Regions from separate parts of the Paenibacillus sp. FSL K6-2441 genome, predicted to be linked through region 1. Evidence: riboswitches for the same ligand, from Rfam matches in the RefSeq annotation. Region 1 holds a riboswitch; each other region holds the start of a gene.
What was found. A riboswitch is a leader RNA that binds a small molecule or an ion and turns the genes downstream of it on or off. The one in region 1 is predicted to bind thiamine pyrophosphate.
Positions count from the first base shown of each region.

Region 2: linked by a shared signal. The riboswitch ahead of NSQ80_RS02775 (ABC transporter substrate-binding protein) and the one ahead of NSQ80_RS16550 (ECF transporter S component) in region 1 are both predicted to bind thiamine pyrophosphate.
Region 3: linked by a shared signal. The riboswitch ahead of NSQ80_RS14530 (thiamine phosphate synthase) and the one ahead of NSQ80_RS16550 (ECF transporter S component) in region 1 are both predicted to bind thiamine pyrophosphate.
Region 4: linked by a shared signal. The riboswitch ahead of tenA (thiaminase II) and the one ahead of NSQ80_RS16550 (ECF transporter S component) in region 1 are both predicted to bind thiamine pyrophosphate.

Region 1 is NZ_CP150174.1:3,594,989-3,602,933, forward strand. Features, by position in the region: gene NSQ80_RS16535 (YheC/YheD family protein) at 1-596, shown strand, start outside; gene NSQ80_RS16540 (energy-coupling factor transporter transmembrane component T) at 693-1,496, opposite strand; gene NSQ80_RS16545 (ABC transporter ATP-binding protein) at 1,493-3,118, opposite strand; gene NSQ80_RS16550 (ECF transporter S component) at 3,118-3,723, opposite strand; TPP riboswitch at 3,832-3,943, opposite strand; gene asd (archaetidylserine decarboxylase) at 4,125-4,922, shown strand; gene NSQ80_RS16560 (hypothetical protein) at 4,965-5,900, opposite strand; gene NSQ80_RS16565 (AraC family transcriptional regulator) at 6,110-6,895, opposite strand; partial or broken gene NSQ80_RS16570 (pyridoxamine 5'-phosphate oxidase family protein) at 7,139-7,417, shown strand; gene NSQ80_RS16575 (aminotransferase class I/II-fold pyridoxal phosphate-dependent enzyme) at 7,546-7,945, shown strand, end outside.
Region 2 is NZ_CP150174.1:660,077-668,021, forward strand. Features, by position in the region: gene NSQ80_RS02755 (hypothetical protein) at 6-341, shown strand; gene NSQ80_RS02760 (ABC transporter ATP-binding protein) at 361-1,176, opposite strand; gene NSQ80_RS02765 (ABC transporter permease) at 1,206-1,976, opposite strand; gene NSQ80_RS02770 (MTH1187 family thiamine-binding protein) at 1,973-2,266, opposite strand; gene NSQ80_RS02775 (ABC transporter substrate-binding protein) at 2,324-3,361, opposite strand; TPP riboswitch at 3,550-3,659, opposite strand; gene NSQ80_RS02780 (cold-shock protein) at 3,966-4,166, shown strand; gene NSQ80_RS02785 (cold-shock protein) at 4,339-4,560, shown strand; gene NSQ80_RS02790 (cytochrome c biogenesis protein CcdC) at 4,751-5,242, opposite strand; gene NSQ80_RS02795 (beta-propeller fold lactonase family protein) at 5,394-6,929, shown strand; gene NSQ80_RS02800 (sulfate ABC transporter substrate-binding protein) at 7,354-7,945, shown strand, end outside.
Region 3 is NZ_CP150174.1:3,159,221-3,167,165, reverse strand. Features, by position in the region: gene NSQ80_RS14565 (Gfo/Idh/MocA family oxidoreductase) at 1-367, opposite strand, end outside; gene NSQ80_RS14560 (AraC family transcriptional regulator) at 522-1,346, opposite strand; gene NSQ80_RS14555 (membrane protein) at 1,501-2,544, shown strand; gene NSQ80_RS14550 (helix-turn-helix transcriptional regulator) at 2,733-3,524, shown strand; gene thiH (2-iminoacetate synthase ThiH) at 3,593-4,708, opposite strand; gene NSQ80_RS14540 (thiazole synthase) at 4,712-5,491, opposite strand; gene thiS (sulfur carrier protein ThiS) at 5,496-5,699, opposite strand; gene NSQ80_RS14530 (thiamine phosphate synthase) at 5,705-6,349, opposite strand; TPP riboswitch at 6,464-6,566, opposite strand; gene NSQ80_RS14525 (aromatic acid exporter family protein) at 6,788-7,711, shown strand; partial or broken gene NSQ80_RS14520 (3-beta hydroxysteroid dehydrogenase) at 7,821-7,945, opposite strand, start outside.
Region 4 is NZ_CP150174.1:2,645,177-2,653,121, forward strand. Features, by position in the region: gene NSQ80_RS12050 (sigma-70 family RNA polymerase sigma factor) at 1-365, opposite strand, end outside; gene thiE (thiamine phosphate synthase) at 692-1,378, opposite strand; gene thiD (bifunctional hydroxymethylpyrimidine kinase/phosphomethylpyrimidine kinase) at 1,375-2,193, opposite strand; gene thiM (hydroxyethylthiazole kinase) at 2,190-3,038, opposite strand; gene tenA (thiaminase II) at 3,104-3,790, opposite strand; TPP riboswitch at 3,946-4,049, opposite strand; gene NSQ80_RS12075 (hypothetical protein) at 4,280-4,582, shown strand; gene NSQ80_RS12080 (hypothetical protein) at 4,696-4,818, shown strand; gene NSQ80_RS12085 (alpha-mannosidase) at 4,842-7,945, opposite strand, start outside.

The DNA.
Region 1 (7,945 bases):
ATATGCCGTCGTCAGGGTGGGAACTCACTTATGCTTCGCCACTAGGCAAGCAGCAATGGAGGACGGTTCGACTGCACCGGGGACAACTGCCGCCCTGGGCCCGGCGCATGCTACGGCGTACGCCGTATCTCGTGCAAGAGCGTATTCCGCTGGCGGAATACGAGCAGCGCCCCATCGATCTGCGGATCACCGTCCAGCGGGGCGGCGGAGGCGATTGGAGCGTGACCGGGCGCTTCGCCAAAGTCGCTGCTGCAGGCAGCTTTGTGTGCAACCTCGCCAGAGGCGGCGAAGCCCTTCCCGCTGAGGAACTGCTGGCCAAAGCGCTCCCGGAGCGGATCGTCCCGGCGGCCCTTGCTCACGTCAATGAGCTTGCCCTGACCATCTCCCGCTATCTGGGCAACCGTCTCCCGCATCTCGCCGACCTGGGGCTGGACATTGGCTTAACCGCAAGCGGGAAGCCTTACTTTATCGAATGCAATGGGCGTGACCAGCGTTACGGCTTTCGAAAAGCCGGATTGCTGGATGCTTGGAAGGATTCGTATCGTCAGCCGATGGCTTACGCCCGTTATTTGTTAGACCAATCGGACCGGGCCTAGCCAAATGACCAAAGCCCAAAAAAAGGGCAGATTCCTCTCCACAGAGCAGGCTGCAAACCGCCTCCGGAAGGAATCATGCCCTTTCGTTTCATAGATTTAATGATAACGGACATCCGCAATGTGAAATGGCGGGTACAAGACCGCCAGCAAGTAAGCTGCAGCCGCAAACAAGGCGATGAGCAGCAATGTCAGCACATCGTACCGGGAATAGGAAGTCGGGTAATAATACGTGCGCGGCCGATTCCCGTCGAACGCTTTCGCTTCCATGGCGACAGCAACGCGATGGGCCCGCCGGATGCTCTGGGATAGCAGCGGCACAGCATACAGCTTCGCATGCGCGACAAGGCCGGGCAGTCCGCGCGGACGGCGAACGCCGCGGATCAGCAGCGCATTGCGTCGGACAAGCAGCTCCTCCCAGACCATGGGAAGTAGCCGGACCGAGGCCATAAAGCTGTAGGCGTATTTTGGCGGCAGCTTCGCCTGCTGCATCAGCGCGTAAAACAAGGCGACCGAAGGAGTCGTCAACACGAACAACAGCCCTTCGGCGGCAAAGGCCACCGCTTTAAACCCGATATGAATCCCCCGGTAAAAGCTTTCTTCGGAGATGCGGAACAATCCCCACGACCACCAAATTTCCGTCCCTTTGCCAAACAGAATCATCGTCGCCGCTGAGGAGGCAAAAATCAGTGCAAAGGGGAACAGAAGCAAGGCGACTTTCCAGGGCTCATATCCGCTGAACAGGAACAGCAGGAACGTAAACAAGATCGCCTGATAAAAAATAAAATCGAGCCGGTGCGTAAATAACGTCAGCAGAAACAGCAGGATCATCAACGCCAGCTTGGCGGCCGGATTCGCCTGGTGCAGCCAAGTCCGCCGCTTCGGGGTCAGAAAACGTCTCATCTTGATATCACCGCCTCTGGACCGGAACTCCCGTGTTGTTTGATTTTCGCGGAGGTGGTATCCGCTCCCCGTCCGGCCGATCCATTTGATCCAGGTGACTCACCGGCACCTGCCGGAGATCGATCCACCCGCCGGGTCAACCGCTGCGACGTTAGCCGTCCGTCCCGCACCTCCCAATGCTGGGTGGCCACCTGCTCCGCAATCCGCTCTTCATGGGTAACCATAAGAATCGCCGTCCCGCGCCGGCGCAACGCCTCGCATAGCTGCAGGATGGCGAACGTGTTCGCCGCATCCTGGCCGAAGGTCGGCTCATCTAGCAACAGCAGCCGTTGCTCGCGCACCGCAGCCGCAGCCACGCTAAGACGCCGCTTCTGGCCCAGCGACAACTGGTAAGGATGCCGCATCTCCAAGCCGGTTAGACCAAACTGCTCCAGATACGCCGTCACCCGACGGTTCAGCGCATCGTCGCCAAGTCCGTCCTCCCTCAGCGAGAAGGCGACTTCGTCCACCACCCGATCGGCGACAAACTGAAACTCCGGATTCTGGAACACAAATCCGATCTCACGAGCGGTCGACTCCAGCATTCGTCTGCGGGCACGGCGGCTGAGCTTCCCTGTCTCGATCCGCTTTCCCTGCAGCACGAATGCTCCCTCTGATGGCAACAAGCCGATCAGGCTGAGCAACAGCGAGCTTTTCCCAGCACCGTTAGGTCCTGTGATCGCAATCCAATCCCCGGGATACACGGCGGCTTGCCCGACTTCAATCACCGGCCGCCCTTGCCGGAACCCGCAAAAATCGGTCAGTTCCACGGCGGCAGGTCCATCCAATCGCCGTTCATCTTTCACCGGCTCTAGCAATCGACGGCCGGCTTCGGTGGCAAAATACGCCTCCCAGACGCCGGGATACCAGATCCCAAACTCAATGAGCTCGGAACGGTACGTGTCAAACACTACGTCCGGTGCCCCCTCGCCCAGCACCTGCCCGTCCGGTCCAAACAACACGACGCGGTCAACGAGCCCCAGTGCCGTCAACTCCTCGATCCGGTGCTCCACGATAATCAAGGTGCGATCCTCGGCCACCTTGGCGATCGCTTGCCAGATTTGCTCGCGGCCCTGCGGGTCCAGCAAAGCCGAAGGCTCATCCAGCAGCAGCACCTCCGGATCGCCAAGCAGCACCGATGCGAGCGCCAACCGTTGCTTCATCCCTTGGGACAGCGAATCGATCGGCACATGGATCTCAGGCAGGTCCAGGCCCACCTTGGCCAATGCGGCCTGCATCCGCGCGGGCATATCCTGCTTCGGCACGCCTAAATTTTCTAAGGCAAAAGCCAACTCCTCATCCACATAAGGCATACAAAACTGCGTATCCGGATCCTGGAACAGAAAGCGCCACGACGAGGGAAGCTGCTGCGCGGACGTGCGCATCGGAATCTCTACCAAGTCTGGAATGATGCCGCTCAGCACCTGGAGCAGCGTCGATTTGCCGCATCCGCTGGGACCCAGCAGCAGCACATGCTCCCCGCGCCGCACCGAGAAATCCAAATCCTTAAACACAAACCGGTCTTCACCCGGGAACTTGAGCCGCAGCTCCCGGACCTCAGCTGCCGTCGTTTCCTTCCGCATCAGTCATTCAACGCCGCATAGTCTTTCGGATCAACCGGTCGCAGCAGCGTCGTAACCCCTGTCGCCTCTACGGCCTTCACAACGGCATAAGCGAAGTACCCGCAGATCAGCGCCGAGCTGACGGCCCGCATCGCATATTTGGCGGTCAAGAGCCATGGCTCGTAATCCTGCACATATCCGTAGAAGAAATCCGGGATAACCGAACCCACGGCAGCTCCGATCCCGGCTAATGCAGCAACGGAGCCGGAAAATTTCCGATACCGGAACGCAGCGAACACCAGCTCCGCCCCTAAGCCTTGCAGCACGCTGTAAAGAATCAGCTGAACTCCCCATTCGCTGCCGAACAAAATTTCCACATGGGCCGCAGCGACCTCCGCGATCAACGCCACCCCCGGTTTGCGGATCAGCAAGAACACCAGCGTTGCAGCCAGGAACCACATTCCGTACACCAGTTCATCGGCCTGGAAGAACAGGGGGGAGAACAAATTGTACACCGAGCTCCAGAAGTGATACACCACGCCCAGCACCAACGAAACCAACACCATCACCAGCACATCGCTTAGCTTGAGGCCACGCCCCGTTCTTTTTTGAACAACCTCCGACATCTTCATCTCTCCTCTTGATCATTTGGTTTAAATCCTCGCATCGTAAAAAAAACCGCCTGAATAAGCTCAGACGGCGGTCAGGTCACGGGGGCGCACATAGGCACAAAAAGTCCCGGACGATCGATTCTCTACGCTGGCATTATCCAGATCAGATTAACGGTCCGCGGCGCAATATGCCGCTATCTCAGCCTGATTCGCTCAAGCCCCCGTATCCCTATGCGATTGATATAAACATACACCAACTCCGCCCAGGCATCAAGCCTAAATTTGTACAAATCTGTAAACTAGGAGTTACCCGTCCTGTATTGATTTCGGCCTGATTCTGTGTCAAGATAAGCGGAAGTGGCAACGAATTCATCAATACCAATGCAGCATTACTGGACAGACTAGGAGGATGCGATTTGGCCGCGACATGGATGAAATGGATGACAGAGCTCTCCTCCCGGAAATGGTTATCCCGGTTGATGGGCAAGTTCTCCCATTCGGGGGTTAGCCGAGCAATGATCCCTTTTTACGCAAAATCGTATGGCATTCCGCTGCATGAAGCGGAGAAGGAGCTTCGGGAATATCGCACGTTAAACGAGTTCTTCACCCGCAAATTAAAGCCGGGCATGCGCCCGCTGCACGCGGAGCCGGGAGTGATGATCAGTCCAGTGGACGCGCTGATTACGTTTATGGGCGAGGTGCAATCCGGCACGATCTTGAACGTCAAAGGACAGGATTATTCCTTGGAAGCGCTGCTGGACGGCTCCCCTCGTGTAGAATTGTACAAACACGGTTACGCCTTTGTTCTTTATCTGAGTCCTACCGATTATCACCGGATTCACGCACCCGTGACGGGCAAGAAGCTGGAATGCGAGCACATCAAAGGCCGGGTCTACCCGGTGAACGATTTTGGCATGCGCCATATGAAGAAGGTGTTGTGCCGAAACGAACGCTTGATCACTTACATTTCCCACGACTATGGGGAAATCGCCCTCGTGAAGGTCGGCGCGATGAACGTGAGCAGCATCCAGTACACCGACCCTTCGGCAAAATCCTGGGAGCAAGGCGACGACCTGGCTTATTTCGAGTTTGGATCCACCGTCGTTCTGCTCACCCAGAACGGCACCTTCACCCCATTGCCTGAACTTGCGCCCGGACAGAAGGTACGGATGGGCGAAGCGCTGGGCCGGTTTAACTCCGCAAAACCAAGCTAATTCAGTGATCATCGCCCGCCGGCTTCGGCCGGCTCTTCCCCTTTATTGCACCGTAATGCTGCCGATGGAAGTCTCCAGCGCGACCAACGGCCCTCCGCCGCCCCGCTCGCTTCGTCCCTTCGCGGCTCCAATGACTTCGCCCAGTTCGCTGGACGTTTCGAGATCGCAGGCTAACGACGGATCAAGCGTTGCCGTGATGCTGCCAACATCGGTGATGGCTTGAAGCTGACCGCCCGTATCCAGCGTGAGAATATCTAGATTGATGCTGCCGGTGGCTGTACGGATCGATGAATCCCCGGACAGACGGGCATCCTCGACCCGAATCGACCCGACCTCTCCCTTCAGCCGGTAGGTTCCCGTAAGCCCGCTCGCCGCGATCTCCCCGACATGGTTCGTGACTTCAAACTCCTGAATCCCGGCAGGGACCTCAACGACATAATCGATGCGGAATTCGGTAAAATGCAGCTCCTTCTGCGCCCAATCCCATAAATTTTGGTCCGGCGCGCCTTTGGCGTGCACGCGCACCTGAGCCGTATTGCCCTGAGAGGTGACGGTCACCTCGCTCTGTTCAAACAACGTATCCAGCTTCTCCTTACGTGCCGGCAGATCCGCGGCCTGGATGGTCGCTTTCACCACGATCTGATCGGACGTGCCTTCCTTCAACTCAAGACGCCCTACGGCATTCTCCAGCTGCAGCTTGCTGGCGTTGCCGATGGCTTCGCTTGTCGAAAGGTCATGCGAGCGTCCCGTGAACGTCAAATCGTCCTTCCACTCGTCTGCGGCCAGCGCCACCGACTGCTGCACGGATGCCGCGGTCTCGCTAATCGATTGGCTTATCGAATCAACGGTATTCCCCAAGGTCTGCCCCCATTGCTGCTGCAGCGTTTCATTTTCCGCCGGACCGCAACCTGAAGCCAGGGCCAGAAGTACGGCCGATGCCGCCAGCCATGCGATTTGGGATGTACGTTTCTTTCGCATTTTCGTCCTCCTTCTATTTCCATCTATCCTGAGCTTATATCAAGGTTCCCGTGAACCACCACAGGCGCGGGACCGGTTTGCTCCCTAGACTTTGGTCAAGGAGACGGTTCGCAGGGCAAGCGGAAAAACCGCCGAGCATGAAGCCCGGCGGTCGATAAATGAAGCTTATTTAACTTTAGGGTGGGTTGGGTTAGATTAGAGTAGCCTGCTTAGCGGATTTCGGACGGGCTTTTTCCCGTATATTGTTTGAACTGGCGACTGAAGAAGAAGATATCCCGATACCCCAGCGCATCCGCAACCTCGGTCACATTCATGCCGGCATGCAGGAGCAAATGCTGCGCCCGGTCGATCCTTGACTTGATGATGTAAGACTGCACGGACATCCCGATAATTTCCTTGAATTTAATCGAGAAATAGCGCGGGGATAAGCCCGCCCGGGCAGCCAAATCCTGCACTTTGTGGGGAAGTCCGGGATGTTGCAGCACATAATTCGCCACTTCATGAATCACTTCATGCAGTTGGTTGCTGACCTTCTTCTCCACCGGCACTTGCCGCTCCTCCCGCAGCAAATGGATCAACAGCTGCTTGAGAATCAGCTGGGCCTCCTCCTCGGCGGCATAGGCTTTCATCAAGAATAAACGGACGTAACGAGACAACATATATTCGAAATCCAGCGTATCCTCCAGTACGCGGTAGGGACCCGGCACTTCCGTCACGGGCTCATGGACGTCGAAATGAATGTACGTCAGCACCAGCGGTTTCTGCGGGTTGTGCGTGGCACTGGTGTGATCCCCTTTTCGGAACAGGAAGCAGCTGCCTTTACTGACCGGAATGGGTTGGTCGTTCAGGACAACCGTACCTTCACCGCTCCACACATAGAAGAGATCATAATTCTGCAACGGCTTCTCCCGCTTGTGCCATTTCCAACCGGGTTCGCATACGATTTTGGCGAATGCCGGCTTCAATTCAAATGATGATGGTGAAACGTGAAGCATGTCCTTCCCCCCCATAAAAAAACTACAAACGCATCATTTTGCCTGATCCGTACAGTATCCTGCCCTCCTATTTTAATAACGAGGACAAGTTTATCACCTTTATTATACCTTTAAAGCGCACGGGTTTAAATATCCCCCCAGGCCGCTTTCATTCGAAATACACCCTCAAATGTAAATTGGTTCTTTTTTCTTGTCAATTTCCGGCGTAAGCTGAATGTCAAACAATCGGAGGGGGAACCATCCATGCGCAGAAAAGAATTTAGCATCACAGAAGAGGCGGAAATTCGCGAGTTTTTGCAGGAGATGAGCTTCGGTTTTCTCGGTACGGTAGGCGAGGACGGCTGGAGCCGGGTCACGCCGCTCAAATTCGTTTATGATGGCGAGCATTTCTATTTTCACGGAAGTCTGGCCGGAGAGAAAATGAAGCAGATCACTCGGGATCCGCAGGTCTGCTTCACGGTAGCCAAGGAGTATGCGATCATTCCGTCGTGTTTTACCGATCCCAAGCTGGCCTGCCCGGCCCACTAAGAAAAATAAGCCAAATCCGTTGTGATTTCACCGTGACGTGCCCGAGTCGAAATGATATAATGTTAGGCAGTTTAAGACGTTACTGTCCTAAAATATCAAACCGATTTGGAAGGATGAATGTGATGAACCCACTCGCGGAGCAGTTAAACGAGAGCGTCAAATCCGGCAACCGGCACGTGTATGACATGCTGTCCACGCTGGGCAAGGAAATTTACTTCCCGAAGGAAGGCATTTTAAGCCAATCTGCCGAAGCTTCAGCCCACGCTAAGAAATATAACGCTACGATCGGCATCGCTACCGAAAACGGCATCCCGATGCATCTGGCAGCGATTCAGGACACGTTGTCCGCCTATAAACCGCAGGATTTGTACCCTTATGCCCCGCCAGCAGGCAAACCTGAGCTGCGCAGCGTATGGCGTGACAAAATGATCCAGGAGAACCCGTCGCTCGAAGGCAAGAGCTTCGGCCAACCGATTGTTACCAACGCCCTGACCCACGGGCTCAGCATCGTCGCCGACCTGT
Region 2 (7,945 bases), 1.7 Mb from region 1:
TGGACATGGAAAAAAGGTCCTGGAGCCGTCCCGTTACTCCGGAGGAACTGGAGGAAGCCAACCGGACAGGGAGGACTTTGCTCTACCTGCGCGTGACCTTAATTCCCGATTGTACACAGAAGCTGGAGCGATTCCGGCTGATTGACATGAAGTTAAGCGCCTATGAGCAGGTGCTGGACCGGACGCCGAATCTCTCAGATCCGGCGGAACCTTTAGAATCCATCGAATCGGTGACCTGGCTGATCGCCTTTGCAGGGGAAGCCAAGCATCTGCAACGATGGGTCGAACTGATGCTGGATGTGGATCAGGTGGAGGTTACTGAGGTTGCGATGGATTTCTAGCAGCAGGAGGAAGTCTGATTCAGACTCCTCCTGCTGCTGTTTTGCGTTGTTCCGCCGCCATCATGGCCGCAATCTCCCGTTTTAATCGCATAAAATCGGGATCCTCCGTCATTTCCTCGCGCCGCGGCCGGGGAAACGGCACCTGAATGGTATGCAGCACACGGGCTGGCCGGTTTGAAAATAAAACAATCGTGTCCGAGAGCATCAGTGCCTCCTCGATGCTGTGCGTAATCATCAGGACGGAGCGCTTATTCTCTTCCCAAATGTCCAGCAGCCAGCGCTGCATTTCGCTGCGCGTTAAGGCGTCCAGCGCACTAAACGGCTCGTCCAGGCACATCACTTCCTGGGGGGCGAGCAGGCCCCGCAGGAACGAAGCTCGCTGCTGCATGCCGCCGGATAACATATGGGGATAAGCCCGTTCAAACCCGCTTAACCCGGCTTTTTGGAGCCAGTGCTGGATGTCCGCACGGGAGCTCCGGCTTCCGGCCTCGGCGATTTCCTGCGCCAGCACGACGTTCTCCTCGATCGTCCGCCAAGGGAATAACGCCGGCTGCTGCGGCACGTAACTGATATGTCCGCGCTGGCCGGTGACTGGGCGTCCCTGAAGGAGCACTTCGCCTTGATCCGGCGCAGTCAGGCCGCCGATGACGTGAAACAGCGTGCTTTTGCCGCAGCCGGATGGGCCGATGATCGACACGAATTCGCCGGCCGGCACCCGCAGCGAAATGTCTTGAAGGACCGGGACCTCCCGGCGTCGGTCGCGGAACGTTTTATGGATCTGCCGGACCTCCAGCGCGGGGATGGCGTTATCTCTATGCGTTGATGCTTCGCTCATGAACCAAGCCTTCCTTTCCGTAAGCTGCCCTATCTCCGGTCGTTCGCCGGTTTATAGCGGACAAGCCATTTTTCCAACAAAGCGACGCAGGCGAACATCGCGAGGCTGATCGCCACGATGATGGCGATGGCGACAAAGATCTTATCCGTGCGGAACGACGCCTTCTGCAGCATCATATAGTAGCCGATGCCCTTGTCCGCGCCGATCCACTCGGCAATGACCGCCCCCATGACGCTGTATGTTGCGGCGATTTTCACCCCGGACATGATCGAAGGGATCGCGTAGGGCACCTCCAGCTTGCGGAAAATATCCGCCTTGGACGCACCGATCATTCGCATATAATCGAGCATCGCCCGATCCGTGCGGCTCAGTCCGTCCATGGCCGCCACGGCGACAGGGAAGAAGCAGACGAGCGTAATGACGATAATCTTCGGCAGGATGCCAAATCCAAACCAGATCATCAGCAGCGGCGCCAGCGCAATGGTTGGCACGTTTTGACTTAGGATGATCAGCGGATATAGCGACGCCTTCAGAAACGGGACATAATGCAGGACAAACGCCGTCAGCAAGCCTACGAGCGTCCCGATGGCAAAGCCGATAAGCATCAGCCGCAGCGTCGCCGCCGTGTGTTCCCCTAAGCTGGCCGCACCGGCAGCCGCTTCACGACCGATATCCACCGGGCTGGGGAGAATCCACTTCTCGATGTGGAACCAGGCGGTAGCGCCCTGCCAGATCAGCAAAAACAAGATGACCGCCACGAGGGGCGGCCAGATGCTGTGCCAAAGGCTGCGGAGATTCATGGCCGATATTTTTCAATCAGCTTATCCATGCTGACGCCTTTGGGATTGTACGAAATTTTAATTTGCGAAATGATGCCCGTACTGCCGAACTCAATGACGGCTTCGTTCATTTTCTTCACGATGGCCAGCAGCTCGTCGAGATCCCCCTCCATGGTCGTCTCCAGGGGGTTCACCTGATATTTGACCCCGGATGCTTGAATCACTTCAATGGCCCGGTCTACATAGGGAATGACGTCTTCGCCGTTGGGTGTCTTCGGAATGATCTGAATGCTTAATAACGCGTTTGGCATGGGTGGGTTCATCCTTTCGAATAGGGATTTGGCATCATTGGGTTAAAGTATAGTAAATTATTCGCTTGGCAAAAACTCGTTGGTAAAAGCGGCATCTACGTCAAGCGGTTTTTCCAGCAGCTTGCGCTCAAACATCCAATCGGAGTAGTTCTGCCACACTTCTTTCTTCTGCTCGCCCCAGCGCGGAGCATCGTCCTTGTATTTCGGGCTCAGCCATTTTTGACTGGCCACCACCAGGTCCTTGTCGAGCTCCGGTACGGCTTTCAACAGGATCTGCGCCGCTTCTTCCGGATGGTCGATCGCATAATTGTAACCTTTAGACACGGCCCGCATAAAAGCCTTTACCAGCTCGGGGTTGTCCTTGATCGTCTTCTCGTTTGTCACGAGTACCGGGGTGTAGTAGTCCAGCTTCTCGGAGAAATCCTTGACATACAGCATGTCGATCGGCTCGCCCCGCAGCTCGGCCTCAATGCCTGTCCAGGCGTAGAAAATCCAGGCAAAATCAATATCCCGCTTCACCGCCGTAAAATAATCGGCATCCCCGATATTAACGAATTTCACCTTGTTGACATCAGCGCCTTGCAGGTCCATGATCGATTGGATCACCGCTTGTTCCACCGGAGAGCCCCAGCCGCCGTAGGCTTTGCCTTCGAAGTCTTTAGGCGATTTAATATTCTTGTCTACGGGGGCAGCGAAGCCGGACGTATTGTGCTGAATGATCGCGGCAATCGAGACGAGCGGGACGCCTTGGATCCGGCTTTGCGTTACGTTCTCCTGCACGCTGACGCCAAACGGCACCTCTCCGGAGGCAACCATCGCCTCAGCACCGCCGGAACCGGGCAAGAGGATGTCCACATTCAGCCCTTCCTCGGCGAAATAGCCTTGATCCTTGGCGACGTAAAGCCCGGTGTGGTTCGTATTCGGGCTCCAGTCGAGCACGACTTTAACATCTTGCAGCTCTGTGTTAGAACCTTGATTTGGTGCGGCGGCTTCGGTATTTTGCCCGCTTGGGTTTCCGGCTTTCGCCTTCCCGGCGCTGTTCCCATTCGCTCCGCCGCAGGCGGACAATATCAGCAGCAAGCAACTGAGAAACATGGCCAGTGCGGTACGTACTTGAACTTTCACGACTTCTACTCTCCTTCGTTGGTGTAGATTTCCGCAGCTTGTTCTTGGTATAACCCTGGATGTGCGTCCTTAAGCGTAACTTCCAACTTCCGGATACAAAAAAACGTCCCGGATCCGGGACGCAATAGGCAATGGAAATGACATGTAGAATAAGTTCATCACCATGGTATGGCTCCCTACGCTGGCATTATCCAGATCAGGTTGAAGGGTCAGTATCTTGGAGGGATACACTCTCAGCCGGCCAATTCCAGCACCCCTGAACAATATGACTGCAGATTACATCTGTCATTATAGTTTTCGCCAACTGGATTTGTCCAGTCTTTCCGGACCAGCTTGCAAAAACCAGGGGATTTGCTTTTTATCTGGCAAAAGGATATAATGAGTTCAAATCATGGTTTTGAAAGAGGATATCATTCACGCATTGAAAAGGGTGTCACTTTATAAAACTGGAACTTTTTTCAATGTGTGAATTTTTTTTATACAAGTGGTGCATGTTCAATAAGGGTCAGCCTTTATTGAGCGACTTCTGTTAAAAAAATGAATCATGTTAATCTTGAAACAGGAGGTATTCCCCATGGAAACCGGAACAGTGAAATGGTTTAACGCTGAGAAAGGTTTTGGCTTCATCGAAGTGGAAGGCGGAAATGACGTATTCGTTCATTTCAGCGCAATCACCGGCGAAGGCTTCAAAACCCTCGACGAAGGCCAACGCGTACAATTCAACGTGGTTCAAGGCAACCGCGGCCCGCAAGCCGAGAACGTTGTAAAACTGTAAGTTAGTTAGGAACTGCTCTTAATGCGTGCTCGCATTAAGGGCAGTTTTTCTTCGCGAAGATCATTCATGAGGTTAATTTTTCAGAAGTCCGCTTCTGATGGTACATATAAAGCTGCAACAATTACATCGATTCACCTGGTTGGAACGTTCACCTTGAAGAGGAGGGGAATTTATGAACTACCGTAAAAAGACGTTAGAGGAAATTCCTGAGGAAAATACGCCGGTATGGACCTGCACTAGCGATGACTGCAACGGGTGGATGCGGGACAATTTCACCTTTGAATATAGCCCCGTATGTCCGCTCTGCTCGTCCGAGATGGTCATGGGGATGCGCATGCTCCCTCAACTGAGCAATCCAAGCTCCGATCAAAGATCGTCGTCCAAGAAGGCATAGGCGAAAGCTGCTGCCGGAATCGGAGAGCGCGGTGAGCAACAACAGCCGTATTCGCTTCATGCGAGTACGGCTGTTGTTGTATTCATCCGGGTGATAGATTGGAAAGTGATGCAAAAATAAAATCTCCATAAAAGGATTGCATCTATATAGAAAATTTAATATGTTTGAGGTGCTGCAACGGTTTCGTGAATCATGAGGAGGCGGTATTCCCGGTCATTGCCCGGTATTGCTTGAGCATATACAGCCGCCAGCGAATAATCATGCCGTAAGCGAGCAGGAAGAACAGCGCCGCGGTTTGCATGACGGAGACGTATTGTTCTACGGCCTCATGCAGCAAGAGACGGACGACAAGCAGTCCAATCAGGATAAAGATAAAGCTGCGGGAACGTTCCGCGTAAATTTCGCCGCCGATGTTCTCGAACTTGGTTGTCCGAATCAACGGATAGGAGAACAGGAGCCAACCGAAAGCGAAGGCGATTACGCCCCACAGGAGAGGAATGTGCGTTTCCGGCACAACAAACATGAAGAGGCCGGTTGCCATTCCTAGCGGGGGAATGATGATTTTCTTCACCGTGACAGGCCGACGACTGGCTTTCAGACGGATAAACAGAACAGCGACGGCCATGGCCATCGCACCAACGGTAAAGGCGGCTTGCATATAAGAGGGATTCATTAGGTTCATAGAGGTTCCCTTTCTGTAAGTATATAGTATGTATATATTGAGTATTTAGCGAAATGGAATAAAGTGACTAGCGAATAGCGATTCGCGAGAACATTATAACATACTCGTCTGCACTTGTTTCAAACTTGGTAAGGGAAGGGGAAGAAGGAAGATGAATAGCGAATTAACGGTCGCCGTCCATTGCTTGTTGTATTTAGATTCCAAGGAGGATCGCATGGCCAATAGCGAACAGATCGCCTGCAGCGTCGCGACCCATCCGGCCCGTGTACGTAAGGTGCTCAGCCTGCTTCGCCGCCACGACCTGGTGACGACGAAGGAAGGGGCCCGCGGCGGGTACTTGCTAAAGTGCGAGCTTTCGCAGGTTACTCTCGGCGATTTGTACCGCATCTTCGCTCAAGGATCGCTGCATCCCAACTGGTGTTCCGGCAGCGAGCACTCTTCCTGTAATATCTCCTCGAACATCCCTGCCGTGATGAACCAGATCTACAGCGGGGCAGAGAAACAGGTGGAGATGTTTTTTGATCGGCTTCCGTTGTCTGAAGTGAAGCAGATGCTGGATGAATTTGAGAAAGAGAAGGAAGAGAAATCGGTGAGCAAGGAAGCTGGACCGAATTGGCACTTTTTTGTGGGTTCTTATGCTGATCGCGGGGAGCCCGGAATTTATCTCTGCGAGCTGCAGAGGGATACCGGCGAGATGCGGGTTATCCACGAGACTGCGGGCCTCACCAACCCTTCCTTTGTGACCTTCGATGCGAAGGGTATGCGATTGTATGCGGTAAGTGAACAGACCGAAGGGCAGGTTGCTGGATTTGCGGTTGATCCTAAGGATGGGAAGCTGACGATGTTGCACAGCGAACGGGCAACGCATGGGGCCGACCCGTGCCATCTGGCTTTGAAATGTGGGCGGGATCCGTTTTTGCTGGTCGCCAACTATTCCAGCGGGCATGTGAATGCCTTTGCACTGGAAGCGGATGGGTCGTTAGGGGAAATGACGGCCCTGATCCGCCATGAGGGAAGTAGTGTAAACCAGGAGCGCCAGGAATCGGCTCATGCTCACAGCATTGTGCCTAGCCATGATGGACGGTTCGCCTTCGTCTCCGACCTGGGAACCGACCAGATAGTGATCTATCGGTTGGAGTGCGGACGGCTAGTAAAGCACGGGGTAACCCATTTGCCGCCGGGGACAGGTCCACGGCATTTCGTGCTCCATCCGTCGGAACGGTTTGCTTACGGCATGAACGAGTTGAACAATACGATGACGGCATATACTTTCGATCCGGTGGAGGGGCGGCTTGAGGCGATCCAGCACGTCAGCTCCCTGCCGGATGATTTCCGCGGGGAAAACTATCCGGCCGATATTCACTTCTCGCCGGACGGACGTTACGTATACGGCTCCAACCGCGGACATGACAGCATTGTCCGTTTCCGCATCGATCGGCACACCGGTCGCCTCGAGGACCCGGAATGGACGAGTGTGGGGGGCTGCTGGCCGCGGAACTTCGCCGTCCTGGACGACTATGTGCTGGTGGCGAATCAGTACAGCGGCAATATCGCCGCCTTGCGGCGTGATCCCGAGAGCGGCAGTCTGACGCCTGCGGTGCATAGCTTGAGTATCAGCAAACCCTCCTGCATTGAACCGCTGCCGGCAGACTTTGCCGTGGGTAAGCATCCGGCAGGTTCCATGTGAATCAGAAGCTTCATCTCATATCCAAGCGGACGAAGGATCCGATCCAGACACCCGAAGGCCTGCATTTTGCCGGTCTTCGGGTGTTTTGCATTGTCTGGAAGGGAGGTCCGCAACCCATACCGCAGCCTGTACCGGCTATAAGGGAGGCTTATAAAAAAATTGATTTTTTTGCATAAAAAGGTTTGACATTTCTGGGCTGCCGCATATAAAATAACACCATAGCATACTAAACAGGTAGGAATAATTAAAAATGTTCTCACCGTACGGACGGAGGAACGCTCTACTTGCCTTGGCAGACACGGGTAGTGGCTCGGTTTGACCGTAGGGGGTGGGGCGTTTCTCCGTTTTCCGTTGTCAAGTGGTTGATACGGTGGATGCCTGCCCTGCCCTAGTAAAGCGAGAAAAGAGTATGGGGAGTGATACGATGAACAGAAGGTTGAAGCAAGGGGTTCTGATGAGTCTGGCATTGATATTGGTTGGGGTCCTGGCGGCTTGCTCGTCCAACACGAGCGGCGGCAACGATGCGGCCAGCGCGGCAGCCGGGAATTCCGGCGGCGGGGAGAAGCCCAAAGCGGTGGAATTGCTGAACGTATCCTACGACCCGACCCGGGAATTATACGAAAATTATAACAAAGCTTTTGCGGCATATTGGGAGAAAGAAAAAGGACAGAAGGTCACCATTAAACAGTCGCATGGCGGATCGGGCAAGCAAAGCCGGGCTGTCATTGACGGGTTGAAAGCCGATGTGGTTACCCTGGCGCTGGGATACGACATTGACGCCATTGCGGAAACCGGGCTGATCAATGAAGGCTGGCAGCAAAAGTTCGAGCATAACAGCTCGCCCTATACCTCCACGATCGTATTTCTGGTTCGTAAAGGCAATCCCAAAGACATCAAGGATTGGAACGATCTGATCAAGGATGGCGTTGAGGTGATCACGCCAAACCCGCAAACCTCTGGCGGGGCGCGGTGGAATTACCTGGCGGCATGGGGATATGCCCTGCATCAAAACAATA
Region 3 (7,945 bases), 440 kb from region 1:
CGGCAGCTTCGGCCGCAGCAAGCATCTCCCGGGCATCCTGCAATGTAAGCGCTAACGGTTTCTCGCAAAAAATATGCTTTCCCGCCTGAGCTGCCGCAAGTGCGATTTCCTTATGGGCGTCGCTGGGGGCATTGATGTCGATCAGGTCGATATCGTCTCTGGCGACGAGCGCTCGCCAATCCGTGGTCGTTTCGCGCCAGCCCAGACGATTGGCCGCCTCTTGCACCGCTTCTTCGTTACGGCCGCATAATACAGCCATCTCCGGCTTTAAAGCGTCGGGGAAAAACATCGGCAGCGCCCGATAGGCGTTGCTGTGGGCTTTGCCCATAAACTTGTAACCGATCATTCCAACTCGCAGCGGGTTCATCGAATTCCTCCGTTTCGCGGGTGTAGTCAAAAGTTTTTTTAAATTTTACTTTTTCAACCCCATTATAATTAGATTTCCTTGCGATCTCTCGCCAGTTTATGCGTATGTATGGACAAAATATGCGTTTTCCCATTCTCTGCAGGTACCCGTTCAGCTATCGGGATGGGCGCAGGCTGGAAGGGACAGTGCCCCGCAGCTCCTTAAACACGCGGTTAAACGTACGAATGCTGCTGAAGCCGCACTCCAGAGCGATTTCCATAATACTGAGATCGCTGGTCAGCAGCTGATGTTCGGCGCTTAGGACGCGAACCGTGTTGAGATAAGTTTTGAAATTCATGCCGATGGCGGCTTTGAAGGAACGGCTGAAATGGGAGGGCTCCATGGAAAAACGTTTCGCCATCACCTTCACGTTTAATTCCTCCCGGTAATGGTCCTCGATATAGGACAAAATTTGCTGCATCCGCGCCCGGCGGGACTCGTACTTCTCCTTGGTGGTACGGTCCATCGGCAGCGTGTCCACCGCCCTTTGCAGACTGCCGCACAGCTTTAAGATGCCGGCTTTCAGCAGCAGGGGATAGCCAGGTTTCTTTTCGTCTTTTTCCCGAATTAGCTCGTCCAGGATCGTTTTCACTGTTTCGAGCCCCGGAGTACCTGCCGGAATAAAAGGTGAGGCGAAGCGAAAGTCGGACGGCCAGCTTTTTGTCATCGTGATCCACTCCGGTTTGCAGATCAGAATGATAATTTCCGACTCCAACTCTCGGCTGTCAAAATAGTGGATATCGTTGCTGCCGCAGATAACCATGTCGCCTTGCCGAAGCAGGCGGATTTCTTCATTAACCCCAATCCGGATGGTGCCGGAGAGGACATAAATAAACTCGATTTCAGCATGGAAATGAGGATAAAACGTAATGTTCGTGCTCTGGTAGATATCCATCGGAAGCTCGGGATCCAATTTCCAATTTTGATAGAACGATTTCACTTTTAGATCCCTCCGTGTCGTTAAAATCACATTCCCTCCTAAATGTACTGCATTTTGGCGGGAGATTCCTCTTTTTTGTTTCAAGAATAGATGGAAGAGCTTGGACATAGGATGAAATTGGGAGAATTCAAAAAATGGAAATGAAGGTGGCAATATGAATGATCGATGGGTCAAAATATTTCAAATTGCCGTTACCTACATCGGTACGGTGGTCGGCGCCGGTTTTGCTTCGGGACAATCGATTATGCAATTTTTTACCCTTTATGGCTCGGTTGGCGCCGCAGGGATTATCATTTCGACGTTGCTCTTCATGTGGTTGGGGACGAAAATGATGATCTATGCCCATCGAATACAAGCATTTTCTTACCAGGAATTTAATGATCATCTGTTTGGCCGCCTGTTCGGCAAGGTTGCCAACTTCCTGACCCTGCTGATCCTGCTGGGGGTTACCGCCGTAATGCTATCCGGTACCGGTTCGATCTTTGCCGAGCAGCTTCAGCTGCCTTATCAACTCGGGATCATCGTGAGTATCGTCTTGAGCTATCTGGTGATGACAAAGGGGATGAACGGTATCGTGGTTGTGAATGTGCTGGTTGTGCCGATGATTCTTCTATTTACGAGCTTGATTGCGTTCCGCGCGATTGAGCCGGAAGGTCTGTTCGGGATCAACGGCTTCCAGCTGCAACAACTGGAAAGTTACAAGTGGGTGCTGAGCCCATTTGTGTATGCTGCCCTCAACTTTGCTTTTATCCAGGCTGTGTTGATTCCGCTGGGGAGCGAGGTTCAGGAGGAGAGTACATTAAAATGGGGCGGCTTTTGGGGTGGTATCGGGCTTGGCTCTATGCTGTTGATTTACCATATTGCTTTGAATTCCCGGATGCCTGAAATGCTTAGTTACGAGATTCCGATGGCGGTCATCGTCCGCGACCTCGGCCCGTTTCTGCATGTGCTGTTTCTGTTAGTGCTCTATGGCGAGATATTTACGACCCTGATCGGCAATGTCTTTGGCGTCACGCGACAGCTGCAAAGCCTCTATCAGGTGCCCAAAAACATGACCATGCTGATCATCTTAGTTGCTTGCTTTGTGATTAGCCAGGCTGGTTTTGCTTCCTTATTAACATACCTGTACCCCATGTTTGGATATATTGGGATGCTGCTGCTTATTTTATTGGCGTTCCGGCGGTTGCCTCTTCGTTAAGCTTCCTGTTTCCATGTGCTGCTGAAAATATCACGGAACCGATTTCCCGGCTCGTTTATACTTAGGAAAATCGACTATTTCCCGAGCAATAAAGCTGGTATTTAGCGATTCGCAACCTGTAGTTGACAGATTGCCAACTTCGCTTGGTCGATCGGTGACGGAGGAGCAGCTATGATGGAGGCGGGGTGATGAAGAATATGGATTTTGCAGATAAGCTGCAGAACTATCGGAGACAAAAAGGAATGTCCCAGGAAAAACTGGCGGAAGCGATCGGCGTATCACGCCAAGCGGTTTCGAAGTGGGAGTCGGGTCAGTCATACCCGGAAACGGATAAACTGATCGCATTATGCGAATTGTTTGAGGTTAGCATGGATCATTTGGTCCGGGGAGTGCCAACGGAAAAAAGGGAGCTTCCTCCGGAATCAAATGGATCGGCGATGTTCCGCTATCGATATCACTATGAATATAAAAGTGAAAGAACCTGGTTTGGCGTACCGCTTCTGCACATCAATGTGGGGCGCGGGATGTACGTGGCCAAAGGGATCATCGCGATCGGCAATATTTCCATCGGCGCTGTCTCCCTGGGGCTCATTGCGCTTGGCGGTTTAAGTCTGGGTGTGTTGGCGGCGGGGGTGATAAGTCTGGCTGCGATTGCCTTAGCCTTGATTCTGGCGTTGGGCGGCTTTGCGGCCGGTTTCATCGCAGCTGGAGGGGCCGCTGTTGGTGTGTTGGCTTTTGGCGGATTCGCCGTGGGCGTGTATTCCTTTGGCGGCCTAGCGATCGCATCGAGGATTGCCGTCGGAGGTTATGCCAGCGGGCACATCGCCATTGGTGATGCTGTACGCGGAACTTATTCAATGGCGATCCCAGACGGCGAATTTACCCACGTTCAGGCCGAACAGGTGAGGGCTTTGATCAACCAGGAATACCCAAAGATGTGGAAACCGCTGACAGAATGGATCGTTTCATTATTCCATTGATAGGATAAGTAGATGAGCCGGACATTTCCCTAGATATTAGGGAGGGTCCGGCTCGATTGATGTTCGCCCTAGCTTTCAGTTGGGACTAAGATATCCCAGTCTTTAAACACAGGCTGCAGTCCGTTTTGATAGAGCATTTCCCGGATTTCGGCTACGCTACGCTCATCGGATATTTGAAACTGCGGGGTGCCTCCGCCTTGGGAATGGCCCCCAACTGCCGTGGATACGCCGGCTGACATCTTGGTAACGCCAAGGTGAACCAGCCTGTCGCGTAATCGGGCAGGCTCCCGGCTGGATAAGGTGATCCCGGCCCGCGGCAGAAAGAGACGGTAGACGAGCATCACCTGTACCAAAGCCCGATCGGTCACCTGGGCATCCGGTTCGTAATCTCCGAGAAAAGGGCGGAAGCGCGGAATCGATAAGCTGATCTCACAACCTGGATACTTGGTTTGCAAATAATCCGCGTGCATGGCGGCAAAGAAGGCTTCCTGTCTCCAATCGTACAAGCCAAGTAATGCCCCGATATTCACGGCCCGGTAACCTGCAGCACATCCGCGTTCCGGGGCATCCAGCCGATTTCGATAATTGCGCTTGGGGCCTTTGATATGGAGCTTGGCATAGGTTTCCCGGTGGTAGACCTCTTGGAATACCGTCAGGCTGTCTACGCCTGCCGCAGCTAGCTCCTGATATTCGGAGACAGACAGCGGGTTCACCTCAATGCCGATGGATGAAAAATAATTGCGCAGCACCTTCACGCAGTCTCTTAAGTATTCGACCGGGGAATCTTTGCGGGATTCACCGGTTAACAGCAGGATATGACGGATCCCGGTTGCCGCAATCGCTTCAGCTTCCCGTTCGACCTCTTGCATGTCTAATTTTTTTCGCGGAAAATCATAGATCGAACTAAAGCTGCAATACTCACAGTGGTTCACACAATAATCGGACACATACATCGGGGTAAACAATTGGATTACGTTCCCGAACTGGCTTTGGGTGATCTGCTGTGCCCGTTGGGCCATCTCCTCCAAATGTCGATCAGCCGCTGGTGACAGCAAGGCTAGCAGATCCTCCGCATCAAGCTTAGGCTTGCTAAGCGCCCGCCTTACATCTGCATCGCTGTAACCTTGAAGCCGCTGTGGAAAGGGGAAGCCTTCCCAGGATTGGATTTTGTCATAGAAGCTCATCCCTTAGGCCTCCACTTCATCCAGAAATCCGGTTAGCGGGGAAGAGGCTACCGCGTTTTGCTCCACCGGTCCCAGCCCGGCCAAATGAGCTAGTCTGCCGGCCACTACGGCTGCGCGGAACGCTTCGGCCATCCCCAGCGGATCACGGGCGGTCGCAATCGCTGTGTTCAAGAGGACCGCCGCCGCTCCCATTTCCATCGCTTCCGCCGCCTCAGACGGCTTACCGATGCCGGCGTCAACGATCACCGGCAGGCCTGCTTCCTCGATCAGGATCTGAATCAGTTCCTTCGTCCGCAGACCGCGGTTACTGCCAATCGGTGAACCGAGCGGCATGACGGCAGCGGCTCCTGCATCCCTTAGCCGGAGAGCAGCCGACAAATCCGGGCTCATATAAGGAAGGACAACGAACCCTTCTGCGGCCAATACCTCGGTTGCTTTAATGGTTTCCACGTTGTCTGGCAGCAAATAACGTTGATCCTGGATGACCTCCAGTTTAATCCAATTGCCCATATCCGCCGCTCTGGCCAGCCTTGCGATGCGGATTGCTTCTTCTGCGTTGCGGGCACCGGAAGTGTTCGGCAGCAGCGTCATATGTGGAGGAATATGATGCAGCAGATTTTCCTCCTCCCAATCGGGATTCACTCTTCTTAAAGCGACAGTGATGACTTCTGCTCCTGAACGTTCGATCACTTCGGGAATTAAGGTGTTGCGGTTATATTTGCCAGTACCGATAAAGAGACGGCTGGACAACGCCTTGCCGCCTATATGGAATAAGTCCTGCATAGGATCAACCTCCCCCAACAAAATGGACTAGCTCAATACGATCCCCATCCGATAACGGGGTCACGTCATAGTCTTCCTTTCGTACAACTGTACCGTTTAGTTCAACCAACAGCTTTCGGTCCTTCCATGGGGGCTCTGCTAATAAATCGGCCAGTGTGACACAGCTTTCGTTGATCGTCGTCTCTTTCCCATTCAGACGAACCTGCACGTGGTTCACCTCCTTTCCAGCCAAGCTGCTTGCATCGCCTTGCGGTAAGCTTGGGCTTCTTCTGCCGGGTCCGGTGCATGAAACAACCTTGTCATGACGGCAATCCCTTGAGCGCCGCAGCGGATGATCTCTCCCGCTTGATCCGGTCGGATGCCTCCAATGGCGATCATCGGAACCGGGCAAGCCTTCGCCGTAGCAGTTAATGCCGCCAGCCCTCTGCCGGGAAGTCCGGGTTTGCTGGAGGTATCGTACACATGTCCGAACAGGCAATAATCCGCTCCATCTACGGCGGCCTGCACTGTTTCTTCCACCGAATGAACCGACCTGCCCAAGCGCATCCCGCTGGCTAACGGACGAGCGGAGTCCACCGGAAGACTATGGCCGGCTAAGTGGACATTCACTGCCCGCGCGGCCAAGGCCACGTCCAGCCGATCGTTCACGACAATTTTGTTCAGCGGAATGCCTGATTCGAACATTTGTTGAATGATCTCCAGCTGACCTTTCGCGGTGAGCTGCTTATCCCGCACATGAATGTAATCCAAGTAGGGAAGGGCCTTGAGGGATACCCTGAGCAGTTCGGATACGTGGATGGGAGAGATGGAGATCAGATGCAGTTCGGGTGCGGTTAGCGTTAATTTTTGGCTCGTCATATTCATCCCCTCTCAGGTTAGAAATCCAATGCAAAAAAGCCCCCTCCGTAAGGAGGGGGCTAAGTTCAGCAACAGAATGTATAAGCCTAAATAGACCTATTTTCCGGTTCATGTATGCTTTACTCTCCACTTCCCTACGCAGGTCTTAACCCGTTCAGGTTCAAAGGGTCCGAATCTTTCGATTCATCTCAGCCTTGCGGCTCCCCTAGTGTCGATCGATTTAGAATTGTCATGTTTACTATACACGGGGATCCAGATAATTACAACCGTTGAATTGGATTGGTGTTAAGCTGCCTGCTTTAAGCCGTTTCCAAGAAGTTTTCATGAAAATGTCACGATTTATCGCAAAAATAGCCGTTTTGTGATGTTTAATTAAATTGAAGCGAATTAAAAACATCCTCTATAATACGGTCGGAGCTTGATTGGGGAGTGATGAGATTGAAATGGACGATTGGTTTACGCAATCTCAAGACAGGGCTAGCCATCTGTTTGTGTGTGATCGTTGCAGCGTTATTGCGCCTGGAGTATCCTTTTTACGCCGCGATCGCAACGATCATTTCCATGGAAAATTCGGTCACCAACTCATTTACGGCCGGGAAACATCGGACGATGGGGACGTTTGTTGGGGCGATCGTGGGTGCAGGTTTCGCCATGATTGAGCCTGGGAACGCGGTGTATTGCGCGTTAGGCGTCATCGTCGTGATCTATGTCTGCAATTTGCTGAAATGGAATAAGTCGATATCCATCGGGTGTATCGTTTTTTTAGCCATTATGTTAAATCTTCAGCCGGGTGAAAGTCCGATTTTTTATGGGATTAACCGGATCACGGACACACTGGTTGGTATTGCTGTTGCTGTGATCGTCAATTTGGTCGTCTTCCCCCCTAAGCATGAGGCCGATTTGGAAAAGGCGCGGAAAGCCGTCGCTAAGCGGATGGCCGATTTATTCGGGCAGATCACGACGTGCCGGGAAGTCGTCGATTTGGAGAGTTTTCGTGCGGAGCTAAGTTGCCTGGAGAAATATTATCAGCTTTGCAAAGAGGAATTCCATCTGACTCGAGATCTCAGCGAATCGATGGAGCACATCGGCAAAGAAATTGAATCCTATCGCCATATCTATGAGCATTTGGTGATTTTGCAGCAGCTGCTTGCCGAGCATCGACTGTTGCTGGTCGAGGCCGATCATGAACGGAGCGACTCAGCAGAGGTAGGAAACCGTAGTGAAGAGCAGCAGTACAAGATCGAAACCGTCTATGAGTACCACGCGGATTGGATATACGCTGAGCTGCAGAAGCTGGGATTACCGCTTCCGATTAAGGAGCGGGGTCGTTTCCAGACGAAAGCGGAGCTTAAAATATCGTAACGTGGGTATGGTGCCTACGATTTTCTAACGAACAGGTAGAAAGGGGATGTCCCAAGAGCCGTTAAAGGCTTCTGGGGCATCCCTGCTTTTTTAAGCAAAATAGTGTCCTGATGGCACCAAGAAAACCGAAATGGGCATCAGCCTCTTCCGGTGTGATGCTGACCACAGGCACGTTTAATTGCCGCCCGATGACAGCAGCGATTTCGCGAAGCTGAATGCCTTCGTCGCCGGCAC
Region 4 (7,945 bases), 950 kb from region 1:
ACTTTCTCGTTCCGCAATACCGCTTGCTCCGGGGCGACTTCGCTTGGGGCTACGGGAATAATCCCGCTTTCCTCCAAGGGGACGTTGCCGTTTCGTTGCTTGCGGAGCTCGCTGAGCACCGTGTTACGGGCAATCGTATACAACCAGGTTGAGAAAGAAGCATCCAGCTCTCTAAAGGAATGCAAGCTGCGAAATGCTTTATAGAACGTTTCCGAGCATAAATCTTCAGCAAGCAGCTCTAAATGAGCGCTCTTTAACATGTGATACACGAAAGCTAGAATCTTCCGCTGATACCTTCGCATCAGCTCCGAGTACAGTTCCGTGTTACCTTCCTTAATTTCGCGAATCATTTGGGAATCCGTCATTTAGGTGCGATCCTCCTCGCGCTTCCATGGGCCATCTTCCCGTTCGATTCTTTCCTAAATTATTACCGAACAGGGGCGAAAAAGTTGCGGTGATCTATGTAACATAAACTAAAAAATATCATACCAACAAGACAGCAAATTAACAGCATTGCCAAACATTGAGGATATTATACCATAGGAGTAGGAATTAAAAAAATATGCGTTCACGCATTATTCATGACAAAAGCGAAATTAATACGAATCCCCTTTACCATATGATCCACAAATTCCCAGACCCTTGCCTGGGGCAAGGGTCTGGTCTGCGTATTGCGTATATGATGAAGCTCTCAAGTTGTGCTTGTGCCGGCATCCGTTGTCGCGTATAACTGCGCAGCGGCTTGGCGGACGTCATCCGCCAAGGTTATGGCGGAGATCACGGCAACGCCATCGGCACCGGCGCGAATCACGTCGCCGGCTGTTTCGGCCGTAATGCCGCCGATGCCAACCAGCGGCAAGGTGATCCCGCGGTCGCGAAGCTCGCGGAGAATCGCCGGCCCTTGCGGCGCTTTGGCGTCCGCCTTCGAGGCCGTGGGGTAGATCGGCCCGATGCCGAGGTAATCGGCGCCATGCCGCACGGCGGCCTCCGCCTCGGCGAACGTGTGCGCGGAGACGCCGAGAATGCGGTCGCCGATCCGGGCGCGGACCTGCGCGGCCGCCTCGTCCTCCTGGCCGACGTGAACGCCGTCGGCACCGATCGCAAGGGCCAGTTCCACGTCGTCATTGACGAGGAACGGCACGCCCCGCCGGCGGCATGCGGCCAGCAGCTGGACGGCAAGCGCCCGCAGCGGCTCCCCGGTGAGCGCTCCCGGTCCTTTCTCGCGGAACTGCACCAGCGTCACGCCGCCGTCCAACGCCGCCTCCAATACGCGGAGCGGATGATCGCGGCAGTTCGGGCTGCCAAGGACCAGATACGTGCGCAGCAGCTTGCGCATCCAATCCGCCGCAATCCGCCCGCTTCCGACCCCGCCGCTCATCGGGACGCTCCTTGCAGCCGGCGATAGGCAAAATGGTTGGTCGGGCCGTGCCCTTGCCCCAATCCAAGCTCATGCTCAATCGCCGCCTGAATGAAGGCTCGCGCGGTTCGCACCGCCTCGAAGGCCGGTGTTCCTTTAGCAAGCTCTGCCGTCAAAGCGGCCGAGAACGTGCAGCCTGTGCCGTGCGTTTGTGACGTAGGGATCCGCCGCTCCACCAGTTCGCTGAAGGTCGCGCCGTCATAATACAAATCCACGACCTGCTCGCCGGCAGCGGCATCATGCCCTCCTTTGATGACGACCTGCTGCGCCCCGTAAGCACAGATCCGTTTTGCTGCCTCGCGGCGGTCCTCCATGCTGCGGATGGACAGGCCGGACAGCACCTCCGCTTCGGGAAGGTTCGGCGTTACGATGTACGCCAGCGGCAGCAGCTGCGAGCGCAACGCCTGCACCGCTTCCGTCTGGAGCAAGGAAGCTCCGCCTTTGGCGATCATCACCGGGTCGACAACGACCCGGTTCCAGCCGAACGCGCGGATTTGCGCGGCCACCGCCCCAATGATTTCGGCGCTGAACAGCATTCCGGTCTTTAGCGCATCTACGCCGAGGTCGGAGCCAACCGCATCGATTTGCTCTGCCGCAGCTTCCGGAGGCAGCGGATAGACGTTGGACACGCCCAGCGTGTTCTGAACCGTCACGGCGGTGATCGCCGACATCCCGAATACACCCAGCTCCTGGAACGTTTTCAGGTCGGCCTGGATGCCAGCCCCGCCGCCGCTGTCCGACCCGGCAATCGTTAAGGCTCTAGCGATCTGGCTCATCCGACCCACCATCCGCCGGCTCCGGTCGCCTGAAATTCACGCACTGCCGCGTGCCCTTTGAGCGAGTGCGGGTGCAGCTTCGCCAGCTCGTCGAGGAACGCGATCTGGAAGCTGCCCGGGCCGGCCGAAGCCGTCCGCTCGGCGGCACGGGACGCGGCAGCGCCATAGAACGCCAGCCCGGCGGTGCCGGCCAGCAGCAGATCGCGCTCCACCGCGGCGAAAGCCCCCAACACCGACGTCAGCAGGCAGCCCGTGCCGGTCACCTGGGTGAGCAGCGCGTCGCCGCCGCTCACGATCCGGCACTGCAGCCCGTCGGTGATGACATCTTCACGGCCGGTGATCGCCACGACCGTGTTCAGCGCCCGCGCGGCCCGCACCGCGAGCTCGGCCGCCTCGGCGCTCGCGGTGTCGCCGGCGTCGACGCCCTTGATCTCGCGGGATTCCCCGACGAGATGGGCGATCTCCGCCGCGTTGCCGCGCACGAGCGACACCTTCACCTCGCGCAGGATGCTCAGCGCCGACTCGGTCCGGAAGGCGGTAGCTCCCGCGCCCACCGGGTCAAGCAGCACCGGCACGCCGTGGGCGTTCGCCGACTGGCCGGCAAGGATCATCGCCTCCACCTGCGGCGTCGACAACGTGCCGATGTTAAGGACAAGCGCGCCGGCGATCTTGGCCATATCGGCCACCTCCTCCGGCGCATACGCCATGACCGGCGACGCGCCAAGCGCGTACAAGCCGTTCGCCGTAAAATTCGTGACAACCACGTTCGTGATGTTATGAACGAGCGGTTTCGTATTTTGCACCTTTTGCAGCACTTCGGATAGCTCTTTTTCCAGCAAACTCATATAAGTTCAACCTCTCTTTCGATCATTTGGCTTTGGGCATGGATGGATAGCGAATCGGCGCGGAGTTACAGCTGAAGCACCGGCACCGCAACCGGCCAATCTTCCAACCGATACGCCATATCCCAGAAGAGATATTCGAGCTGGCAGCTCTGCAAAAAATGCTCGGTCATGCGTTGACGCTCCGCCGCATTGGCGGTTTCCGCCCATTGGTCCAACGCCCGCATGAACTTCTCTGTGACGCCTCCTGCCCGTTGACCGTAAAAAGTGATCCACTCATAGTACGGATGCTCCGGCGTCGGCTGCACTTCCTCCAACAGCTTCTTGCCAATCTCCAGATAAGTCCACGGACAAGGCAGGAGCACGGCGTATATTTCTCCCAAACTTCCTTCGTGGGCCACCGTCAGCATATGACGGATATAATGATGAGCCGAAGGGGCTAGCGGAAAGCCTTGCAAATCTTCAAATTTCACCCCGGCCACCCGGCAAAAATTGTGATGCGGATGAATCTCACTGTTTAAAATGAAATCGATCTGTTGATTGAACAACGCAATCTCCTCGCGGGTCTGGCACTTGGAAATCGCGATCCCGTAAATTCGCATGTAAGCATTCAGATACTCAAAATCTTGCTTGACGTAATGAATGAGCTGTTCTTTCTGTAACCGGCCTTCCGCAATACCTCTGACAAAGGGATGATCAAATATCGCTTGATAAATTCCGTCCGCCTTCCTACGCAACTCTTGAGAAAATCCCAACTTCTCCACCTCCACAAATTTTGGCAAGGAAATCCTCTGAGAGGACAACGGCAAACCGAGCTGCCAGAGCACGCAAAAAAGCCGCTCCGTAGAGGGAGCGGCTGGATGAACCCTAGGCATACCGATATACTCATGGCAGCCTAAGCGCATGTCACTTGGGGCCGGCTCCACTTTCCTACGCTAGTATGAACTAGATCAGGTTCAAAGGGTCCAAGATGATCTCTTGTCTCAGCCGATGACGGCGCCCCTAGTGGATTTCCTATGCAATTCAATTATTACTCTACCGGTCCCTGCCTGGATTGTCAATCCCGTCCAGATGGTGGAATAGGTGGATCGTTTGCGTCTCTTCGTCTACACCAACCCCGCGCGGTTGCATAGCATAAATAACAGGGCACTCCTAGGAATCGATTTAGGATCGATTTCGGGATCGGTTCGACCTGTTCCCCATGACAAGCAACTGGACTCCATCAAGTTAAGGAAGGTAAAGCCATGAACTCAGCCGGAAAGAACAAGTCCTCGTCTTCCAGCAAGAAAAACGGCAAAAAAGGCGGCTTCCGGCCTAAAACCCCGGAATACACCGTAGCTGCGCTGCTGCTCTCCGGCAAACTACGCGTGGATTCCGTCCAGTTATACCGAAACGCGACCATGTTCGTCTCCTTGGTTGGCGAGTACAAAACGATCAGCAGCGACGCGAACGCCGATAAACTGCTGAATTTCCTCAATGAAAACGGGGATCTCACCATCAACGACATCATTAATGCCATGAAGAAAAAAGCGGACAGTTCCTCCTAATGCTGGCGTTCGTTGTCGTAAGCCGGAGTTGCTCCAAATGCCTGTTCATTTCAGCGGACGCCAAATGGAGATTGTACGCTTTGAACTTAATTACGATTACGGGGGTTTGCCACATGGGTCAATTTGACGGCGAAGGTTTTTCCGAATTGATTGTGATCATTATTCTGGTGGTTTTATTTTTCTATGGTTCCAACGATATTGAAACGCTAACAGGCGCCCCCACTTCCGACAACTGAGGAGGCGCCCGTTTCGCCCATCTTTATTTCAACTGAAGACGAATCGTCTTGATTTCATAAGGCGTCACTGTCAGCTCAATCGTATCTGCGGAGGACAGCTCTCCGGCCGGACGTTCCATCAGGTCGGTTTCCTGCCAGGACGCCACGGGCACTCCGACGTGTAACCGGACGCGGCCCCGGCCGCCCTTATATTCATGGAAACGGACGATCACGCTATCGTCGTCTTCCGCTTTTTTCACCGCATCGATGACGACATCCGCACTGCCGCTCGTTTGAAGCAAGGAGAACGACGGAGTATGAGCCGTACCTGGCGTAGCGTATACCGGTTGATTCAGGAGCGCTGCCGCCTGCACGGTACCGCCTTCGGACCAATCCCCCTCATGCGGATACAGCGCATACGTAAATTCATGCTCGCCGCGATCCGCCTGCGGGTCTGGGTACGTTGCCGATTTCAGCAGCGACAGGCGTATCACATGATCCTTAATGTCATGCCCGTACTTGCAATCATTCAGCAGACTAACCCCATAGCCGCGCTCCGACAAATCCACCCATTGATGCCCGACCGTTTCGAAGCGGGCGAAATCCCACGACGTGTTCCAATGCGTTGGGCGCTTCACATTGCCATACTGAATGTCGTAAGTCGCTTCCGTCGCCCGAATGTCCACTGGAAAAGCAACCTTCAGCAGCTGCTGACGTTCCTGCCAATCCACCCAAGTCCGGAAATCGATCCGCCGGTTATCGGCATACAGAATCATCTGCTGGCGAATCGTCGAGCTCATGTACGTCCAGGTAAATGTGACGACAGCCCGCAGCGTACCGGTAACGACCTTGCATTCTTGGAGTTGCTCAACCTCGCGCTGCTTCTCCTGATAGAACACATCGATGTCCCAAGCCTCAAACATTTTGGGCTTATCCTCAAACACCTGCAGCACGTTGCCCTGTTCGCCGGAAGCCAGCACTTCACGGCCAGCGACGCGGTCGAAGATGGAGATCAGCTGCCCGCGGTCGTTCCACTCAATGTTATAAATCGGAGTTTCAATCCCGTTTGGCCGCGCTTTAAACGGTTCGCTTGTCACCGCGTTATTTGCTTGCCCGTCCTTCTTACGTTGGATCGTTACAAAGCCAAGCGGCGGCACGTTCTCCACGCGTACCCACACGGTCGTCCCGTCGAATTCGGATTGCAGTTCTTGCCCATCCGCTTGAATCCACTGTGTTCCCGTGTCTGTGTCTTGACCTTCCAAGGCAACCAGTCCGGTAAACGGCCAAGAGGACGGATTCCACACGGTATACGTATCCCCCGCATCGCTCGTCAAGGCTTGAATGGCCTGCTCCCGGCACGACTCCAGCAGCGATTCAGCTTGGGCATACTCCTCCTTGGAGTCGCGGTATACCTCTGGAATGGACGAGCCCGGGATGATGTCGTGGAACTGGTTGCGCAGGATCGTTTTCCAGCTTTCGTCCAGCTTGGCCTTCGGATAGGCCTCCCAGTTTCCGCAGCCCGCAAGCAACGCCTGCAAGCTAAGCAGCCATTCGGCGTCCCGGGACAGCAGCTCCAGCTTCCGGTTCATTTTTTTATTGTACGCCTGGCTGGTATAGGTTCCCCGGTGGTACTCCAGGTACAACTCGCCGTCCCACGTATGGACGTAACGATCCGCTGCTTCCACTGTCTCATGCAGCTTCGCAAAAAAATCGTCCGCCCTTCCGGTCGTCACACGCGGCAGACCCGGCATCTCGTCGAGGCGCCGACGCAGCTCCAAGTGCTCGCGGTTTACGCCGCCGCCGCCATCGCCGTATCCGTAAGAGAGCAAGAGTTCCTTGTTCACTTCTTTATCGCGGTAAGCCTCCCAGATGCCTTGCACGCTGGACGCCTCGATCTGCCCGTTGTAGGTGTACCACCAGAAATTTCCGTCCTGCGGCGTGGTGATGAAGTGGGTCAGCACCTCACTGCCGTCGATGCCGCGCCACCAAAACGTATCATGCGGCATGCGGTTGTACTGGTTCCAGCTGATTTTTGTTGTCATGAACGTGTGAATACCCGACTTGCGTAAAATCTGCGGCAAGGCCCAGCTGTAGCCAAAGACGTCCGGCAGCCACAGATAGGTGCATTCCTGGCCAAATTCCTCGCGCAAAAACCGCGTCCCATACAGCAGCTGCCGCACCAGCGATTCCCCGCTCGTCAAATTGCAGTCCGCCTCCAGCCACATGCCGCCGGCCGCTTCCCAGCGTCCTTCTTTGACCCGTTCCTTGATCTGTTCATAGAGCTCCGGGTAATCCTGCTTCAGATATTCGTATAGCTGCGGCTGCGTTTGCAGGAACACGTATTCCGGGAACATCTCCATCAGTCGCAGTACGGTGCTGAAGCTGCGGGCTGCTTTTTCCCGTGTATGCTTCAGCCGCCACAACCAGGCGACATCGATATGCGTATGCCCGATGCATTGCACCGTCACCGGCGACGTTTTCTTCATTCCCGCCACCGCCTGGGTTAATTGCTCCTCCGCTTCCGTCAGCGACGCATAAAACGCCTCCGATCCCGGATAGGACCAATCGATTCGCAGGAAAGCGCGATCCAGCGCCGTCAACAAATCCGTCCGCTCCGGCGCGTTCGCCGGCAATACCTCCACCGTCTGCATGACCGCACGGGCCGTATAGTACAGACGGTCCACCGTTCCGTCCAGCCACGCGATCTCCGCCCGCTTGATCCGGTGCTCCTGTACCTGCGGTTTCCCGCCGCCCTCCAGACCGGACCATAAGCGGAACTGCAGCTTCACCTTCGTACCGGAAGCCTCGTCCGGGAAAAATAGCTCCTGGTGATTCATATCCACGCCTTGGAACGGTTCGCCGTTGACATACAGAAGCGATTCAAACCCGGAGTTGTTTCCGCCTCCCGTTTTGCCGAAGTCAAACACGCCAACGATCTTGCGCCCTTTCCATTCGGCCGGAAGCTCGACGTCCGTCTCCAGCCATAAATAAAGATCGCGGCCTTCCCAGCGTTCTCCTGTCTGCATTGTGGACCACGGCCCCTCCTTGGGCGGTCTGGCGCCGATGCGCCCTTCCTCATCCACTTGCGCGCGAAACGCCTCGATCGGCCGGGCATCGCGGTATCGATACCCCTCCAGCTCGCGAATCC